DNA from 3 places in the Pantoea sp. YU22 genome. Region 3 is predicted to be linked to each of the others. Evidence: predicted binding sites of a transcription regulator. Region 3 holds the regulator's gene; each other region holds the start of a gene.
What was found. The regulator CRP, encoded in region 3, controls carbon source genes, mostly activating them, when cyclic AMP is high. The targets are predictions, from matches to a motif close to ATGTGANNNNNNTCACAT.

Region 1 (6,513 bases), on a different contig from region 3:
GCGGAAAGCCGATGCCGAATACCGCGCCGACGTCGCCGTCGCGCGCGCTGCGGATAACCCCTTCATCCAGGCAACGCGCCGCCTCGTTAAGCATCATCATCATGCAGCGCTCGGCGATCTGCTGTTCACTCTGTTTCGCCGCAGGCTGCAGCCCCAGCAGCTGATAGAGCGAGGGATCGGGCTTTTTGCCGCGCTGCCTGCCGCCATACAGATAGAAGCCTTTACCGTTTTTCCGCCCTTTGCGATCGTCCTTCAGCACCGCTTCAAACGCGGCGGGCGCGGCGAAGCGTTCGCCATACGCCTGATGCAGAACCGGCGTGATCTTACTGCCGACGTCAATGCCTACCTCGTCCAGCAGCTGAATCGGGCCGATGGGGAAACCCGCTTTTACCAGCGCGCGATCGATATGCTCAATGGGCTCGCCTTCCAGCAGACAGCGCATCGCTTCATTTATGTAGGGCGCGAGGATGCGGTTTACATAGAATCCGGCGCGATCCGCCACGACGATGGGTGTTTTACCCTGCTTTTTCGCCAGCGCAACGGTGGTGGCCAGCGTCTGCTGCGAGGTGCCGCTGTGCGGGATCACCTCCACCAGCACCATTTTTTCCACCGGACTAAAATAGTGCAACCCGATAACGTTTTCCGGCCGCTGCGCCTGCGCGGCGATATCCGCAATGGGCAGCGACGAGGTATTAGAGGCGAAAATGGTATGCGGCGCGCAGTGCGTTTCTACCTCGCGCACCATCTGCTGTTTGAGCGGCAGATCTTCGAATACCGCTTCAATCACCAGATCGCGCTGCGCAAAGCCCTGATAATCGATACCGCCAGTGATGCGCGCCATCTGCTGCTGGCGCTGCGCCGCGCTGATATGCCGCCATTTTACCTTTTCGCTCAGTCCATCCCAGCTGGCTTTCAGCGCATGGTTGACGCCCTGCAGGTTGATATCCTTGATGCGTACCGGCAGACCGGCATTAATCGCCGTTACGCTGGCGATACCGCCGCCCATCAGGCCGCCGCCCAGCACGCCGATCTCTCTTAGCGCGCGCGGTTCGGCATCCGCCCCCCGCTCTTTTTTCATCGCCGTGCTGGCGAAGAACAGGCTGCGCAGCGCCGCGGATTCCGGCGTCATCGCCAGTTCGCCGAACGCGCGCGCCTCAGCCCGGTGTCCCGCCTCGCTGCCCTGCTCAATGCCGGTGCGCACCACGTCGATAATGCGCTGCGCAGCCGGATAGTTGCCGTGCGTTTTACGGGCGGTTTCGCGCTGCGCCAGCGCGAAGAACGCATGGCGCGCCAGCGGCGCCTGCATGACGCGGTCACGCAGCGGCAGTTCGCGGGCGGTATGCCTGCCCTTCAGCACACGCGCCACCGCCGTTTCCAGCAGGATGGCCTGAGGCACGGCATCATCCACCAGCCCCAGTCTGCGCGCCTGTTTTGCCCGCAGGGTTTTGCCGGTCAGCATCAGCGGCAGCGCCTGTTGCAGCCCCACCAGCCGCGGCAGACGCTGCGTGCCGCCCGATCCGGGCAGCAGCCCCAGCTGCACTTCCGGCAGGCCGAGCCGGGTTTTATCGTCCAGCGTACAGATACGCGCATCGCAGGCGAGCGCCAGCTCCAGCCCGCCGCCCAGGCAAGCGCCGTGAATCGCCGCCACCACCGGAAACGGCAGCGCCGCGATCGCCGCCATCGCCTCCTGTCCCTGGCGCGCCAGGGCCTCAGCCTCCTGCGCGCTGCGGCAGTCGGCGATCATGCTGATATCGGCACCGGCGATAAAGTTATCCGGCTTGCCGGAGATGAGCACCAGGCCGGCCAGTTGCGTATTGCGCCGCGCCTCGTCAATTACCGCCGCCAGCTGCTGCGCAAAAGCCGCGCGCAGCGTATTCATTTTTTCGCCCGGGACGTCGATAACGATGACGCCGACCTGATCCTGCCGCATCTGTAAAGAGAAAGCGCTCTGCTCCATTATTCCGCCTCCAGAACCATTGCCGCGCCTAAGCCGCCTGCGGCGCAGGCGGTAACCAGCCCCAGCCCGCCGCCGCGCCGCCGCAGTTCATGCAGTGTTTGGGTGATCATGCGCGCGCCGGTGGCGGCGAAAGGATGGCCGTAGGCGATTGAGCCGCCGAGAACGTTAAAACGCTCTTCATTGACCTCGCCCAGCGCGTGCGGCCGGTTGAGTTTTTCGCGCGCGAAGCGTTCGTCGCTAAAACAGCGCAGATTGCAAAGCGTCTGAGCGGCGAAGGCTTCATGCATATCGATCAGCGTTAAATCGCCAAGCGCGACGCCAGCGCGATCCAGCGCCAGCGGCGAGGCGTAGGCGGGACCGAGCAGCATGTCCTGCTGGACGTCAGTGGCGGTAAAAGCGTAGCTGCGCAGGTAGCCCAGCGGCGAGAGACCCAGTTCGCGCGCGCGTCCTTCGCTCATCAGCACTACCGCTGCCGCGCCGTCGGTAAGCGGCGTACTGTTGGCCGCCGTAACGCTGCCGTGCTGGCGGTCAAATGCCGGACGTAGTCGCGTATAGTCTTCGATTTTCGCCGCCATGCGCACGTTATTGTCCTGCTCAATCGGCGCTTTCCACGGCGGCGCGAAGGCGGGCATCACCTCCTGCTGCAGTACGCCGGACTGCCAGGCGCTGGCGGCGCGCTGGTGCGACCGTAGCGCCAGCGCGTCCTGCGCGGCGCGGGTAATGCCGTGCGTTTTCGCCATCTGCTCCGCCGTATCACCCATGCGCAAACCGGTGGAGTACTCGGCGACGGCAGGCGGCACCGGCAGCAGATCGCGCGGCCGCAGCCGACGCAGGATCTGCATCTTCTGGCCGACGCTGCGCGCTTTGCTGAGGTCGAGCAGCGCACGCGCCAGGGTTTTGCTGACGCCGATCGGCAGTACCGATGAGGAGTCCGCGCCGCCTGCAATACCCGCTCTGATAGTGCCCGCCATCAGGCTTTCCGCCAAGTTGGCGACCGCCTGAAAGCTGGTGGCACAGGCGCGACTGACGCTGTAGGCGTCGGTGTGCACGCTCAGCCCGCTACTGAGAACAATCTCCCGCGCGATATTGGGCGCTTCCGGCATCTGGATAACCTGCCCGAATACCATCTGTTCTATTACCTCGACCGGCAGTTCGCTGCGCGCCATCAGTTCGCTTACTACCATCCGGCCGAGCTCCACGGCGGGAATGCCATGAAAACCTGTTGCCTGGCGCAGGAACGGCGTGCGAAGTCCATGAGTGATGGCGATACGATCGCCCGCACGCGTCAGCAACGGCTGCGCTTTGCTCATCTTTTTCACCTGTGAAAGTTGACCGGGCATCATCGCCCTGAGAGGTCTGACCTGATCCACAGTGTTAACGACAAGCGGGCGTGCCGCCAATCAGGAAAGAAAAAAAGTGCGAGGGGAAACACGAAAATGAAAAACGCCGTTTAGCAACGGCGTTCAGAGGCTTAGCGCAGGCCCAGCTGAAAAATCAGAGTTTCGGCCTGGCAGGCGAAGGTGAAACTGATATCAAGCTGCACGCCGTTGTCGCGCTCATCGAAGCGGGCGTCGATCTGGCAGGGGTCGGATTCAACCTGCCGCGCTTTTTTCGTCAGGCTCGCCAGTTTCGCTTCGGCTTCGCTACGCTGCGCGAACCATTCTGACCAGGTGGCGGTACAGTCGCTGTTATCCATCACGGTGCCGACATCCACGCAACAGCAGGCGGCAGTTTCATTAGCGCTGCATTTATTCATGGTATTGGTCATTGTTTTCTCCTGGGAATAAACCGGTTAGCGATCTGGATTAACGGCCGAAATTTTACGCCTCCCGCTAAAAATGCGCCATGAGAGTCTCGCTAAGTGACGAATATCACAATAAAATTTGATCCAAAACAAATTAGAGTCGCTATGCTGCTCTTAGTCCCGCCCGTTTTGTTAAGCAGATCGAAATTTTGCAGATCAATTCAGAAATATTTTAAAAACAATATTGCAACATCTACACAGGTCAGACCTATACTTGCCGCACTGGTCTGATTTGTCAGCTTCTGGTCAGTCCCTACAATCCGCCGACCCTTGTTACGCCATGTAACAATTACAGTTAATAATAATTCATATGAGGTTGTGGTCATGAGCCATAAAAACCTGTTCGCAAAGTCAGCCGTGGCGGCTGCAGTGGCGCTTGTCTCTTCACACGTATACGCAGCGGGCTTTCAGCTTAACGAATTCTCCTCTGCTGGGCTGGGTCGTGCCTATTCCGGCGAAGGCGCGATGGGCGACACTGCCGCATCGGCCAGCCGCAACCCGGCGACGATGGCGCTGATGGATCGCCCGATGTTTTCCATCGGCGCGGTTTTTATCGATCCTGATGTCGATATTACCGGCAACAGTCCGACCGGCCGCAGCCTCAACGCCAGCAATATCGCGCCGACGCAGTGGATCCCCAATCTTCACTATGTGCAGCCGATTAACGATCAGTAGTGGGTCGGCGCATCCGCAACCTCAAACTATGGTCTGGCGACGGAATTCAGCGATGACTATACGGCGGGCGGTTACGGCGGCAAAACCGACCTGATGACCGCCAACTTTAATCTCAGCACCGCTTACCGTCTTAACGAGCATTTCAGCTTCGGCGTCGGTTTTGACGCCGTTTATGCGCGCGCCAAGATTGAGCGCTACGCGGGCGAGGCGGGCACGGCGCTGGGCTTCCCTGCCGATACTCAGGTCGCTCATCTGAAGGGCGACGAGTGGGGCTACGGCTGGAACGCAGGCATTCTGTATGAAGTGGATAAAAACAACCGCTTCGGCTTTACCTATCGTTCGGAAGTTAAAGTCGATTTCGACGGCGACTATAAAAGCAGCCTGCCCACCGCCGTTAACCGCATCAATCAGGCGGCCAACTTAGGGCTGCCTTACGCCACCGGCGGCTCGACCATTCCGGGCGCGCTGACGCTAAACCTGCCTGAAATGTGGGAAGTGTCCGGCTGGCATAAAGTGGCGCCACAGTGGGCGGTACACTACAGCCTGGCCTACACCAGCTGGAGCCAGTTCCAGGAGCTGAAAGCCACCGGCTCAAGCGGTCAGACGCTGTTCTATAAAGATGAGAGCTTTAAGGACGCCTACCGCATCGCGCTGGGCACCACCTATTACTATGACGATAACTGGACCTTCCGCACCGGTATTGCTTTTGATGACAGCCCGGTTCCGGCAGACAAGCGTTCTATCTCTATTCCGGACCAGGATCGTCTCTGGCTGAGTGCGGGCGCCTCTTATGCCTTTACACAGGATGCCTCAGTGGATGTGGGCGTCTCTTATATGCATGGCCAGCACGTCACGGTGGAAGAAGGTCCTTATACCTTTAACTCTGTAGGTAAAGCCTGGCTGTACGGCGCGAACTTCAACTATAAGTTCTGATAGCTGAAGTGAGTGAAAATGGCGACCTCTGGGTCGCCATTTTTTTGCGTGCATCGAACGTAAAACGCGAGTGGCATGGGCAGAAGAGCAAAGCGTCCCGCGCCAGGGAAGGCGCGGGCCGAGCTGGCATGGATGCCGCTTTTTGCGTCTTTGCGATCGGCCCATGCCACTCGCGTCGGCTCCCAGCCTGAACAAAAATGGCGACCCTGAGGTCGCCATTGCATCTGTTGCCGCCGTTACTGCGCGTCGATATCTTTTAAATCGTCCTGAATCGCGCTGGCGTTCGGGTTCTCTTCCGGCTTCAGTCGACCGCCGTTCGCCAGGAAATCATGACGCTGGAAATAGGCGTTGCGAATAAAGGCGTAGGGATCCGACTGCTGCTTCAGCAGCGCATCGGAGTCGAGCAGCTGCGCGCGCGTCTCCACCCCTTCCAGCGTCCACTTAGCGATAGACATCGGCCAGGTCAGCCAGCCGAGCACCGGATAGAGCGTATCCACATAGTCGCCGCCATCTTCGCGAATGGTGAAGCTGCCGTAGGCTGGCAGCTCGACGTAAGGTCCATAGCCGACGCCGTAGTGGCCGAGCGTGCTGCCGAAACGGTGCGGCACTTCACGCGCCAGCTCCGGGTTCGCCTTGCCCGCGACATCGATAAAACCGCCCAGACCCAGTATGGAGTTCAGGAAGAAGCGGGTGAAGTGAATGCCCGCCTGGCGCGGCTCGCCTACCAGAATCGAGTTCACCATACTGGCCGGCTCTTCCAGGTTGCCGAGGAAATTGCTTAAACCGGTACGCGCCGGTACCGGCACGTAATCGCGCCACGCCACCGCGACAGGGCGCAGCACATATGGATCCAGCACGTTGTAGTTAAAGTTAAACATCGTGCGGTTAAAGCCTTCAAGCGGATCGCTGCGCTGCGCAGGCGCCTCGCTGTCCGGCTTTGAGCTGGCGCATCCAGCCAGCATGACACTGGCCAGGACCAGGCTGGTCAGGCGGTAAGCCATTGTTATCTCCCTGTGCGGTTTAATGATGTATCGCTTCAGGGCTGCTGTTGATTAATCTCCACAGCCATGTGCTGATGACCGTCCCAGGGCGTTAACGCGCTCAGACCAAACCAGTCGCCCGATTGCGGACTGGCGCTGCCGTC
Region 2 (6,513 bases), on a different contig from region 3:
GCCGGGAACGGACATGGTGTGATATTCATCAAAGCGGCGCGCGTCGAGCACCACCACGTCAGCCTTGTCGCGCAGCAGCGCATCAACCTGTTCCGCCGCCAGCGACGGCGTATGGTTATGGTGTTCCACCAGCTCGCCAAAGGCTTTGCTCGGTGAGTTCACGTCGATAAACAGCTCGCCGCCCGCTGCGCGCCAGCCTGCCAGATCGTCCTTAAGCAGGGTGATATTGCTGTAGCCCCATGCCGCCGCGCGCGCCGCCGCCGTCTGCGCCAGACCTTCGCCGTTATCGTAAAGGGTAATCGCGGTATCACGACGCGGAAGGCGATCCAGCCATTCCAGCTCCAGTTTTGAGAGCGGAATATTCACCGCAAACAGCGGATGTCCTTGCGCATAGAGCGCCTCGTCGCGGACGTCGACCAGCGCCACTTCCTGCTGCTGGCGCAGCGCCTGCTGAATCTCTGCGGCGTCGCGCAGAGGAAAAGTTTTAGCCATGTGAGAGATCCCAGATATTAGGTAAGTAGCGGTTGCTGTAACCGGAGATAAAGGGTTTTGCGCTGCCATCTTCCCGATAGACGGCGCGTTTTACCGCGCCGATATTGGCGCCGTAAACGTGGATGCTGATAGATACGCGATCGTCGAAGGCGTTACTGACGCGATGGATATCGCCGACGCGCGGCGATACCGCTTCGATATGGCCGGGGTCCAGACGTACCGGCGCGCCGTCCGGCGCCAGTCCGTCACGCGTCTGCGTAAAACCCTGCGACACTTCCGCGCCGCGCAGCATGCCGATCAAGCCCCAGACGCGGTGATCGTGCACCGGCGTCTGCTGACCGGGCCCCCAGACAAAGCTCACCACCGAGAAACGCTGCTGCGCGTCGGCATGCAGCAGATACTGCTGGTAATGTTGCGGATGCGGCTGGGTAAACGCCTCGTCCAGCCAGTCGTCGTGCAGCAGCAGCGGACGCAGCAGCTCGCTGCCGCGATCCAGAAGAGTCGCCTCATCCGGCTGCTGGTCGAGCAGGGCGGCGAGCTGCGCCACAAAATCGCGCAGCCGACGATAATTAAGAACGCTCACGATTTGTTCTCCTGATAGTGGCGCGCCACCTGGTTGGCACCGTCCGCCAGACTGAAATCAAAGGCGTCGCTGACGTCGACCGCGTCAGGCAGTACCTGATAGCGATGAAAGAAGTCAGCGGATTTTTGCAGCGTAGCGATAAGCGAGGAATCGAATACCAGCGGACGGATGCGTGCATCGTCGATCCAGCTGCGGGTAATGGCGGTCGGCATATTGAGCGATTTTCCCAGCGCCTGCGCGAACGGCTGCGGATGCTGCGCCGCCCAGATCTGCGCCTTCGCCAGCCGCGTCAGCAGATCGGCGATGGCTTTGCGTTTCTCTGGATCGGCCAGCGCCTCTTTGCGCGCCAGCGCATAGGAGTAGCCGGACATAATGCCGCCGCCGCCGCCCTGTGGCACGCGCACCGTACCGTCGACCTGGGTTGAGGTGGCGATATAGGGCTCCCAGGGCGCCCAGGCGGAAACCGCGCCGGAGGTGAGCGCCGCGCGGCCATCCACCGGGCTGAGGAAGCGCAGCGTCACCTCGTCGGGCTTCAGACCGGCGCGCTCCAGCAGGCCAAGGATCAGATAGTGCCCCCAGCCGCCGCGGTTAACGGCGATCTGCTTCCCTTTCAGATCCTGCAGGCGGTGGATCCCCGCATCAGGACGCGTCAACAGCGCGATGCTGTCTGGATTGTTCTGCCACGCTCCGACCGCTTTAACCGGCGCGCCTGCGGCATAGACAAACAGGAACGGCAGATCGCCGGTAAAACCAACGTCCAGCGCGCCCGCATTCAGCGCTTCCTGCACCGGCGCGCCAGCGTCGAACGCGGTGAGCTTCAGTTCATAAGGCAGGTTTTCCAGTTCGCCGGAGGCCTTCAGCGCGGCGAAACGATCCCCTTTGACGTCGCCGAGGCGCAGCGTCACTTTTTCGGCGGCGAGGGCGTGATGAAGGCTTAACGCCAGCGTGATACCGGCAAACAGGACAGCCAGACGCATCAGGCGCTCCTCTTGCCGCGCGTCAGGGCGGCGACTTTTTCGCGCGTCAGCGGCAGCAGCTCGCGGCCATACTCCACCGCGTCGTTCAGCGGATCGAAGCCGCGGATCAGCACGCTGTCGATGCCGAGGTGGTAGTAATCCAGCAGCGCATCGGAAACCTGATCCGCGGTGCCCACCAGCGCGGTGGAGTTATAGCCGCCGCTCACCAGCTTCGCGATGCCGGTCCACAGCACTTTATCGTGGCGATCGCTTTCGTTAGCCGCCGCCAGCAAGCGCTGCGCGCCCACGCTTTGCGGCTTGGGCAGGCCGAAGGAGTAGCCCGACTCGGCCAGCTGCTTTTGCGCCGTCTGATAAATATGTTCCGCGCGCTCCCAGGCCTCTTTCTCTGTTTTGCCGATAATCGGGCGGAAAGAGATATTGAATTTAATATCACGGCCGCTTTTCGCCGCGGCGGCACGCACGGTTTGCACGGTTTCCGCCGCGCCCTGCAGCGGCTCGCCCCACAGCGCGAAAACGTCGGCGTGGCGCGCGGCGACCTCAATCGCCTCCGGCGAAGAGCCGCCAAAGTAGACCGGCAGTTTGCTTTGCAGCGGTTTGATGGCGGAGAAGGCCTGCTCGGCGCGGTAAAAGTCGCCCTGGTGATCCCAGGCTTCCGCTGAGGTCAGGCTCTTATTCAGCACGCTGAGAAACTCGTCGGTGCGCGCGTAACGTTCCGTTTTGTTGAGGAAGTCGCCGTCGCGGCGCTGTTCGCTGTCGCTGCCGCCGCTGATGATATGCACCGCCAGACGTCCGTCGGTGAGGTGATCGAGCGACGCCAGCTTACGCGCCGCCAGCGTTGGCGCCACAAAGCCCGGACGATGCGCCAGTAAAAATTTAATGCGCGAGGTGCTGGCGGCAGCGTGCGCCGTGACTAAAAAGCCGTCTGGTTGATCGGACCAGTAGCCCACCAGAACCCGGTCAAATCCCGCCTCTTCATGGGCGCGGGTGAAATCAGCAATATAGTTTTTATCGAATAACGGCCCGCTGGCCGGAATGATTTCAGAGGCCAGACGATGGCCGATCATGCCCAGAAATTGAATGCTCATGCGCTTCTCCCGGTGTTGAGTTACCAGAAAAACTACGGGGCGGCGGGCACGAGATGAAATTCGATATTGTGCAAAGGATTTGCGGGAAACGGGGAAGGGCGTCGCAGCGCGGCTGAGACGACGCGGCAGGCGTTATAACAAGCAGGAATAATTAAGAATAAGGGCGAGACATTGTCTCGCCCTGCAACGTGCTACCCGTTGGCAGCGCGGAAGTGAGTGATTCAACAAGGCGCAGATGGCGGCGTCTCTGCCGACTTTTCCCGCAACTTCCTGTCACGGGGCGCTTTGCTCTTGGTTCTCTCTCCCGCCTGTCCGTCAGAACGCCAGCACCAGACCGGCAATGGCGGCGGAAAGCACGCTAACCAGCGTTGAGCCGTAGAGCAGCTTCAGGCCGAAGCGCGACACCACGTTGCCTTGCTCCTCGTTCAGACCTTTAATAGCGCCTGCGACGATGCCGATTGAAGAGAAGTTGGCGAAGGAGACCAGGAACACTGACAGAATGCCTTCAGAATGCGGTGACAGATGGCCCGCCAGCTTCTGCAGATCCATCATCGCCACGAACTCGTTGGAAACCAGCTTGGTGGCCATAATACTGCCGACCTGCAGCGCTTCGTGAGCCGGCACGCCCATCACCCAGGCAAACGGATAGAAGACGTAGCCCAGCACGCCCTGGAAGCTGATGCCGAAGATAAATTCGAACAGCGCGTTCAGGCCGGAGATCAGCGCGATAAAGCCGATCAGCATTGCCGCGACGATAATCGCCACACGGAAACCGGCGAGAATATATTCGCCCAGCATTTCAAAGAAGCTCTGGCCTTTATGGATGTCCTGCAGCTGCAGATCTTCCTCGCTGTCGACGCGGTAAGGGTTGATCAGCGACAGCACGATAAAGGTACTGAACATGTTAAGCACCAGCGCGGCGACCACATATTTCGGCTGCAGCATGGTCATATAGGCGCCGACAATCGACATAGAAACGGTCGACATCGCGGTCGCTGCCATGGTGTACATGCGGCGCTGCGACATTTTGCCGAGGATATCCTTATAGGCGATAAAGTTTTCTGATTGTCCCAGAATCAGAGAGCTGACGGCGTTAAAGGATTCCAGCTTGCCCATGCCGTTGACTTTAGAGAGCACGGTGCCGATACCGCGGATTACCCACGGCAGAATACGGAAATGCTGCAGAATGCCGATCAGCGCGGAGATAAAGACGATCGGACACAGCACATTCAGGAAGAAGAACGCGAGGCCTTTATCGTTCATATTGCCGAACACGAAGTTGGTGCCTTCGCCTGCGTACTTAAGAAGATGGTCGAACAGACCGGCGAAACCTTTAACGAACCCGAGCCCTGCCTCGGAATTCAGGAAGAACCACGCCAGCAGCACTTCAATGACCAGAAGCTGGACAATGTAGCGAATACGAATACTTTTACGGTCATGGCTGACGAGTAACGCCAGCACGCCTACCACCACCAGTGCTAAAAGGAAGTGCAAAATATGGGACATGCTTGCTCCAGATTTGAGGAGGGTTGTAATTTGCTGCGTATTCTATGTAACGCGTTACTTAAAAACGAGATCAAATCCACATTATAAGGATTCGCTATCACCCGTTTTCTCAGAAAACTCTCACCCGTCACAGCCTGTTCACAAAACGTTCACAGCAAATATCCACAAAAATATTGTCTATAATATGTCCAGAGCGTAGAGTGAGACGCGTTGCACATTTTTTAACAAGTCTCGCTTTACCGTAAGGTATAGCAATGGCTATACTTCATAGCACTATCTATTACAGCAATAACGATAACCGCATTTCACTTGCCGCGATCAGGCCATACTCTGGCATGGTTAAAACGCGTTCAGACAGGTAGAGAATTATGTTTGAGAGTCGTACCGCCGAGCGTGCCGCTCGCGGAGCCAGAAAAATCAAGCTTGCGCTGCTGGGTCCGGCCTTTATTGCCGCCATCGGCTACATCGATCCAGGCAACTTTGCGACCAATATTCAGGCTGGCGCCGCCTATGGCTACAAGCTGCTGTGGGTTGTGGTCTGGGCCAATATCATGGCGATGGTCATTCAGCTGATGTCCGCCAAGCTCGGTATCGCCACCGGTAAAAACCTTGCTGAACATATTCGCGATCGCTTTCCGCGTCCGGCGGTGTGGTTCTACTGGGTACAGGCGGAAATCATCGCAATGGCGACCGACCTGGCGGAGTTTATCGGCGCGGCGCTCGGCTTTAAGCTGCTGCTCGGCATTTCGCTGTTGCAGGGCGCGGTGCTGACCGGCGTGGCCACCTTTTTAATCCTGATGCTGCAAAGCCGCGGCCAGAAGCCGCTGGAAGTGGTGATTGGCGGCCTGCTGCTGTTCGTGGCGGCGGCCTATATCGTCGAGCTCTTCTTTTCGCAGCCGAAGGTCAGCGAGCTGGTCGTCGGGATGGCGCTGCCGTCGCTGCCGACTTCAGATGCCGTATTCCTGGCGGCGGGCGTGCTGGGCGCCACCATTATGCCGCACGTCATCTATCTCCATTCGGCGCTGACGCAGTTCGGGGCGAGCGGTAATAAAAGTCAGCGTTACTCTTCGACCAAGCTGGATGTGGCGATCGCCATGACCATTGCTGGCTTTGTTAACCTGGCGATGATGGCGACCGCCGCCGCCGCGTTCCACTTCAGCGGCCACAGCGCCATCGCCGAGCTTGATCAGGCTTACCTGACGCTGACGCCGCTGCTCGGCCATGCCGCAGCAACGGTGTTCGGCCTGAGCCTGGTTGCGGCGGGCCTGTCATCTACCGTGGTCGGCACCTTGGCCGGTCAGGTGGTGATGCAGGGCTTTATCCGCTTTCATATTCCGCTGTGGGTGCGTCGTCTGGTTACCATGCTGCCCTCTTTTATCGTCATTATGGTGGGCTGGGACCCGACGCGCATTCTGGTGATGAGCCAGGTGCTGCTGAGCTTCGGCATCGCGCTGGCGCTGGTACCGTTGCTCTCTTTTACCGGCAACCGCGAGATTATGGGCGAGATGGTTAACTCGCGCCTGATGCAGAACGCTGGCCGCGCCATCGTGGTGCTGGTGGTGGCGCTCAATGCTTATCTGCTGGTTGGCGAGATCCTCGGTCTGTAAAGCTGCTAAAACGCTGGCCTGCCTTATCACAGGCCAGCGTTTCTCTCTCTTTAACCGCATGTGCGCCTGTCGCCGCGGCCCGCCCCAGGTCATCTACTATCGATATGCAGTCGTTTTCTCTTCTTTGAACAGGAGTCAGCCTATGCATACTCTGATAGTGGTCGCCCATCCCGATCGAGATTCATTTACGCACGCTGTCGCCAGGGCGGTGACAAACGAGATCCGCTCCCCGCACACTTTTGAAATCGCTGACCTGATAGCGG
Region 3 (6,513 bases):
CTGCTGCCGTGGAAGCGCGTCGAGCGCGCCTCCAGCTAGTTCAACGCCAGATAAGCAGCACGCAGGCAGCGGTCAGCAGGCCCATCGCCACATTAAAGAGGGTCCAGGCGCGGCGGCTTTGCAGGATACGGCCAATCAGCGCGCCGAAACCGATCCAGATAATGCCCGCCACCAGGTTAACCAGAAACATGCCAAAGCTGATAGCCATGACCGAATGCAGATAGGCAGCGCCGGCAAGACTAAAGCTCGCGACCGCGCCCAGCGCCATCAGCCAGGCTTTCGGGTTTATCAGCTGCAGCAGGCCGCCCTGCCAGAACGGCATCGGTTTTGGCGGCGCGTCGCCGGTTTCCAGCTTCTCATAGGCGGCAGTGGCGATTTTCCAGGCCAGCCAGAGCAGATAAAGGCTGCCGGCGATCTTGAGGATAAGGTGCAGCGCGGGATAGAGCAGGATCAGGCCGCCGACGCCGAACGCCACCATCAGCAGCATCACCTGCATGCCGATCATAATGCCGACCATTAACGGCAAGGTACGCCAGAAGCCGAAATTGGCGCCGGAGGCGGTGAGTAACATATTATTAGGGCCTGGCGTGATGGCGGCGACCCAGAGAAAACCTAACATTGAAAAAAACAGGCTCAGTTCCATGAACGGGTGCTCCTCACCCCAGACTTGCGACAAACTTAACGAAGCTAACAGTGTGATATGGATCAGACAAGCCCTGGCGGCATGAATTTTACTCCTGACGCGACAGCGGGCTTTATGCCGCCGCGCGCCCTGCGCAATCCGCATCTGCAGACGGTGCTGCCGCGTCTGGTGCGTCGTCGTCTGCTGCTGCGTCCGCACTGGCAGCGCCTTGATTTGCCGGACGGCGACTTCGTCGATCTCGCCTGGAGCGAAGATCCGCAGCAGGCGAGCCATAAGCCGCGCGTGGTGTTGTTTCACGGTCTGGAGGGCAACTTTCACAGTCCTTATGCCCACGGGCTGATGCATGCCTGCCAGCGGCAGGGCTGGCTCGGCGTCGTGATGCATTTTCGCGGCTGCGGCGGCGAACCGAACCGCCTGCATCGTATCTATCACTCTGGCGAAACCGAAGACGCCGCCTTTTTTCTGCGCTGGCTGAAAACGCGCTGGGGCGATGCGCCGACCGCCGCGGTAGGCGTTTCGCTCGGCGGCAATATGCTGGGCTGCCTGCTCGGCAGGCTGGGCGAGGCGGCGCCGCTCGACGCCGGGGTTATCGTCTCTGCGCCGCTGCTGCTGGAGCCGTGCAGTCTGAAGCTTGAACAGGGCTTTTCACGCTTTTATCAACGCTATCTGCTCGATCAGCTGAAAAAGAACGCCGAGCGTAAACTGCGCGCCTGGCCGGGCACGCTGCCGGTAGATTTGCTGCAGCTTAAGGCGCTGCGCCGCCTGCGCGATTTTGACGACGCCATCACCGCCCGCGCCCACGGCTTTCTTGATGCGGGCGACTATTACCGGCGCGCCAGCGCTATGCCGCTGTTAAAAAAGGTGCGTAAACCCTTGCTGATCATTCACGCCAAAGACGATCCTTTTATGACTGATGAGGTGATCCCACTGCCGGAGCAGCTCTCAGCCAGCACCCTCTATCAACTTACGCCGCATGGCGGACACGTTGGCTTTGTCGGCGGCACGCTGCGTCAACCGCAGATGTGGCTCGAACAACGTGTGCCGCAGTGGCTTACACAATGGCTCTCATCATGATTATTCCCTGGCAACAACTCGATCCCGATACGCTTACCAACCTGATTGAAGCCTTTGTGCTGCGCGAAGGCACTGACTATGGCGAGCAGGAGCGCAGCCTGGCGCAAAAAGTCGATGATGTGCGCCGCCAGCTGGAGCGCGGCGACGTCGTGCTGGTCTGGTCGGAACTGCATGAAACTATCAATATTATGCCGCGCAGCGAATTTCGCGGCTGATGCGTCGACGCGCTTTTCGTGTTAACTATGCTCATCGCCCGACTCTACAGGGAGCTTTTCCATGTCAGCACGACATCCGATTATTGCGGTAACCGGCTCCAGCGGCGCCGGCACCACCACCACCAGCCTGGCGTTCCGTAAAATTTTTCAGCAGCTCAACCTGCATGCCGCCGAGCTGGAGGGCGACAGCTTCCACCGCTATACGCGGCCGGAAATGGATATGGCTATCCGCAAGGCGCGCGACTTAGGGCGCCACGTCAGCTATTTCGGTCCGGAAGCCAATGATTTCGGTCTGCTGGAGCAAACCTTTACCGACTACGGCAACGAAGGGAAAGGCCAGTCGCGCAAGTATCTGCATACCTACGACGAAGCCGTTCCCTGGAATCAGGTGCCTGGCACCTTTACGCCCTGGCAGCCGCTGCCGGAAAATACCGACGTGCTGTTCTATGAAGGACTCCACGGCGGCGTAGTGACGCAGCAGCATAATGTGGCGGAGAAAGTCGATCTGCTGGTAGGGGTTGTGCCGATCGTTAACCTGGAGTGGATCCAGAAGCTGGTGCGCGACACCAGCGAACGCGGTCACTCGCGCGAAGCCGTGATGGATTCCGTGGTTCGCTCGATGGAGGATTACATCAACTTCATTACGCCGCAGTTTTCACGCACCCATATCAACTTCCAGCGCGTCCCTACCGTCGATACCTCAAACCCGTTCGCCGCGCGTGAGATCCCGTCGCTGGACGAGAGCTTTGTGGTTATTCACTTCCGCGGGCTGGAAAATATCGACTTCCCCTATCTGCTGGCGATGCTGCAGGGTTCGTTTATTTCGCATATGAATACCCTGGTGGTGCCGGGCGGTAAAATGGGGCTGGCGATGGAGCTGATTATGGCACCGCTGGTGCAGCGACTGATGGAAGGGAAGCAGATCGCCTGACCGGCTGTGGTCGCAGGTGGTCGCAGGTGGTAAGACCGAGGTGGTCGCGGATGGCAAGGCCCGATCGCAAAGACGCAAAAGAGGGCATCCGGAACGCAAAGAGCGGGTGAGATGGGCAGAGGAGCAAAGCGTCCCGCGACAAGGATGTCGCGGGCCGAGCGCGCATGGATGCCTTGAGCGACTTTGCGATCGGCCCATTTCACCCGCGCGAGCTCGTTGCTAAAGGCAACCAGCCTTACAGCTCAATCACCTCATAGCTATGGGTAATCTCAACGCCCTTGCCCAGCATTAACGCCACCGAACAATACTTCTCCGCTGAGAGATCTACCGCGCGCGCCACGGCTTTATCGCTCAGCGCTTTGCCGCTGACCACAAAGTGCAGGTTAATATGGGTAAACAGACGCGGCGCCTCTTCGCGACGCTCTGAGGTCAGCTTCACCTCGCAGTCCGCCACCTCGTTGCGCCCTTTCTGTAAAATAGAGACCACGTCGATGGCACTGCAGCCGCCCGTCGCCATCAGCACCATCTCCATCGGACTTGGCGCTTTATCGCCGGAGTTGCCGTCCATCAGAATCTGATGTCCCGACGCCGACTCGCCGAGAAAGGTTAACCCTTCGACCCACTTCACTCGTGCCTGCATGTTTCCACCTCAAGAATAGCCCGTTTGCCGCCAGAGTACGCGTTCACCTGACAAACAGCAATCCAGAGTAATCCCCCCTTTGCTGAAGCGAGACAACAGAAGACAGTCGGCAAAAGCTGTGCTACAAACAGTGCTGAAAATAGTTCGTTCTGTTAAGGACGAAGACGGGACACATCAAGCGCCTGCCGCAAAATAAGGCCCGAATAATCTCCTTCAGGAGAAACGCTTGAAGCTTTCATCGCCTGGCAGGGAATAATCCCCCCGCGTTTTGGGCACGATTACAACAGAGGATAATAGCGAATGGTTCTCGGCAAACCGCAAACAGACCCTACACTCGAATGGTTCCTGTCCCATTGCCATATTCACAAATATCCATCCAAAAGTACGCTGATTCATCAGGGTGAGAAGGCTGAAACCCTCTACTACATCGTGAAAGGTTCCGTTGCGGTACTTATCAAAGATGAAGAGGGCAAAGAGATGATCCTCTCTTACCTGAATCAGGGTGATTTTATCGGCGAGCTTGGCCTGTTTGAAGAAGGTCAGGAGCGCAGCGCCTGGGTACGCGCTAAAACCGCGTGCGAAGTGGCGGAGATTTCCTACAAGAAATTCCGTCAGCTTATCCAGGTGAACCCGGATATTTTAATGCGTCTCTCGTCGCAGATGGCGCGCCGTCTGCAGGTCACATCGGAAAAAGTAGGCAATTTAGCTTTCCTCGACGTTACCGGACGTATTGCACAAACCCTGCTTAACCTGGCTAAACAGCCAGACGCCATGACGCATCCCGACGGCATGCAAATCAAAATTACTCGTCAGGAAATTGGCCAAATCGTTGGTTGCTCACGCGAAACCGTGGGCCGCATTTTGAAAATGCTGGAAGACCAGAATCTGATTTCCGCACACGGCAAAACCATTGTCGTTTACGGCACCCGCTGATTTCCTCTCACTCACGGCGTGATTTCTCAGTCACGCCGTTACTGCTTTTAGCGAAGTGATGTGGCGTCGAATCATCTATCACCCCGAAGTTAACTATGCCCTGCGGCAGACGCTGGTGCTGTGCATTCCCGTGGCACTCGGCTGGCTGTTCGGCGATCTGCAAAAAGGGCTGCTCTTCTCTCTCGTTCCTGCCTGCTGTAACGTCGCGGGCCTGGATACGCCGCACAAACGCTTCTTCAAACGTCTGATTGTCGGCGGCTCGCTGTTTGCGCTCGGCAGTTTCCTGATCCAGCTCTTAACGCTGAAAGGCGTGCCGCTGCCTGCCGTGCTCTTTGTTCTGCCGCTGCTGCTGGGCGTTACCGGCGAAATCAGCCCTCTGCACGGGCGTTTGCTCTCAGGGACGCTGGTGGCGGCCATCTTTACGCTAAGCCTGATCGGCCGCATGCCGATCTATGTGCCGCCGCTGCTCTATATCGGCGGCACGCTCTGGTATGGACTCTTCAACTGGTTCTGGTTCTGGCTGTGGAAAGAGCAGCCGATGCGCGAAACCCTGAGCCTGATCTACCGCGAACTGGCGGATTACTGCGACGCGAAATATACGCTGCTGACCCAGCTTACCGATCCGGAAAAAGCGTTGCCCCCGCTGCTGGCGCGCCAGCAGAAAGCGGTCGATTTGATTAACACCTGCTATCAGCAGATGCATATGCTCTCCGCCAGCCGCGACAACAGCCATAAACGGCTGACGCGCGCTTTTCAGGTGGCGCTCGATCTGCAGGAGCATATCTCTGTCAGCCTGCATCAGCCAGAGGAGGTGCAGAAACTGGTAGAGCGCAGCCATGCAGAAGCGGTAATACGCTGGAACGCCAACATTATCTCGGCACGACTGCGCGCGCTCGCCGACGCCATTCTTTACCACCAGCTGCCGAGCCGTTTCGATATGGATAAGCCGCTCGGCGCGCTGGAGAAGATCGCCCGTCAGCATCCCGATAACCCGGTGGGCCACTTCTGCTTCTACCACTTCAGCCGCATCGCGCGCGTGCTGCGCACGCAAAAACCGCTCTATCAGCGCGACCTGATGACCGATCGCCAGCGCCGTCTGCCGCTGCTTGCCGCGTTGCGCAGCTATCTGTCGCTGAAGTCCTCTGCGCTGCGCACGGCGGCGCGCTTCGCCGTGATGCTGATGTTCGGCAGCGCGCTGGCGATGCTGTTCGATATCCCCAAGCCCTACTGGATCCTGATGACCATTATGTTTGTCAGCCAGAACGGCTACAGCGCCACGCGGGTGCGGATCCAGCACCGGGCGCTGGGCACCTTCGCCGGCCTGGTGATTGCCGCCGCCTCGCTGCGCTTCGCGGTACCGGAATCGCTGGTGCTGCTGTTTATGCTGGTGGTGACGCTGCTGAGCTATCTGGTGACGCGTAAATATTACGGCTGGTCGATGATCGGCTTTACCGTCACGGCGGTTTACTCGCTGCAGCTGCTGTCGCTAAACGGCGCGCAGTTTTTACTGCCACGCCTGATGGATACCCTGATGGGATGCCTTATCGCCTTTGGCGGCATGCTATGGCTCTGGCCGCAGTGGCAGAGCGGGCTGCTGCGTCAGAACGCCCACGACGCGCTGGAAACCTATCAGGATGCGTTGCGCCTGCTGCTGGGGCCGGAGCAGGAGGCGAAGCAGCTGGCTTATCAGCGTATGAAGGTCAACCAGGCGCATAATGCGCTGTTCAACTCGCTCAATCAGGCGATGCAGGAACCGGGCTTCAATGCGCAATACCTGAAAGATATGCGCTTATGGGTGACGCACAGCCAGTTTATCGTCGAGCATATCAACGCCATGACGATCCTTGCTCGCGAACACACTATGCTGACGCCCGATCTGGCGCAGCGTTATCTGCAGTCATGCGAAATTGCGCTACAGCGCTGCCAGCAGCGGCTGGAGTATGACGGGCCGGGATCGCAGACCAACGTGATGGCGGGCGTAGAAAACATGGATGAAGGCCCCACGACGATTCTGGAGCAGCATGTGAAGCGCATTCTGGAGCATCTGAACGTGATGCACACCATTTCGTCGCTGGCG

Region 1: EKL29_RS14395 (YfcZ/YiiS family protein) is a predicted target of CRP. The motif match lies at 3,817-3,834, and genes of this name have one in related genera.
Region 2: EKL29_RS09555 (NupC/NupG family nucleoside CNT transporter) is a predicted target of CRP. The motif match lies at 4,708-4,725, and genes of this name have one in related genera.

What each region holds. Positions count from the first base shown of each region.
Region 1 is NZ_RYDU01000009.1:142,274-148,786, forward strand. Features, by position in the region: gene fadJ (fatty acid oxidation complex subunit alpha FadJ) at 1-1,957, opposite strand, end outside; gene fadI (acetyl-CoA C-acyltransferase FadI) at 1,957-3,267, opposite strand; gene EKL29_RS14395 (YfcZ/YiiS family protein) at 3,429-3,725, opposite strand; partial or broken gene fadL (long-chain fatty acid transporter FadL) at 4,086-5,369, shown strand; gene mlaA (phospholipid-binding lipoprotein MlaA) at 5,606-6,370, opposite strand; gene ccmI (c-type cytochrome biogenesis protein CcmI) at 6,406-6,513, opposite strand, start outside.
Region 2 is NZ_RYDU01000005.1:49,264-55,776, reverse strand. Features, by position in the region: gene EKL29_RS09575 (rhodanese homology domain-containing protein) at 1-492, opposite strand, end outside; gene EKL29_RS09570 (cysteine dioxygenase) at 485-1,075, opposite strand; gene EKL29_RS09565 (ABC transporter substrate-binding protein) at 1,072-2,052, opposite strand; gene EKL29_RS09560 (LLM class flavin-dependent oxidoreductase) at 2,052-3,137, opposite strand; gene EKL29_RS09555 (NupC/NupG family nucleoside CNT transporter) at 3,453-4,643, opposite strand; gene EKL29_RS09550 (Nramp family divalent metal transporter) at 5,012-6,250, shown strand; gene EKL29_RS09545 (NAD(P)H-dependent oxidoreductase) at 6,393-6,513, shown strand, end outside.
Region 3 is NZ_RYDU01000007.1:16,884-23,396, forward strand. Features, by position in the region: gene EKL29_RS11835 (LacI family DNA-binding transcriptional regulator) at 1-39, shown strand, start outside; gene EKL29_RS11840 (LysE family translocator) at 41-643, opposite strand; gene EKL29_RS11845 (hydrolase) at 701-1,717, shown strand; gene EKL29_RS11850 (YheU family protein) at 1,714-1,932, shown strand; gene EKL29_RS11855 (phosphoribulokinase) at 1,994-2,863, shown strand; gene EKL29_RS11860 (OsmC family protein) at 3,099-3,503, opposite strand; gene crp (cAMP-activated global transcriptional regulator CRP) at 3,804-4,436, shown strand; gene EKL29_RS11870 (YccS/YhfK family putative transporter) at 4,495-6,513, shown strand, end outside.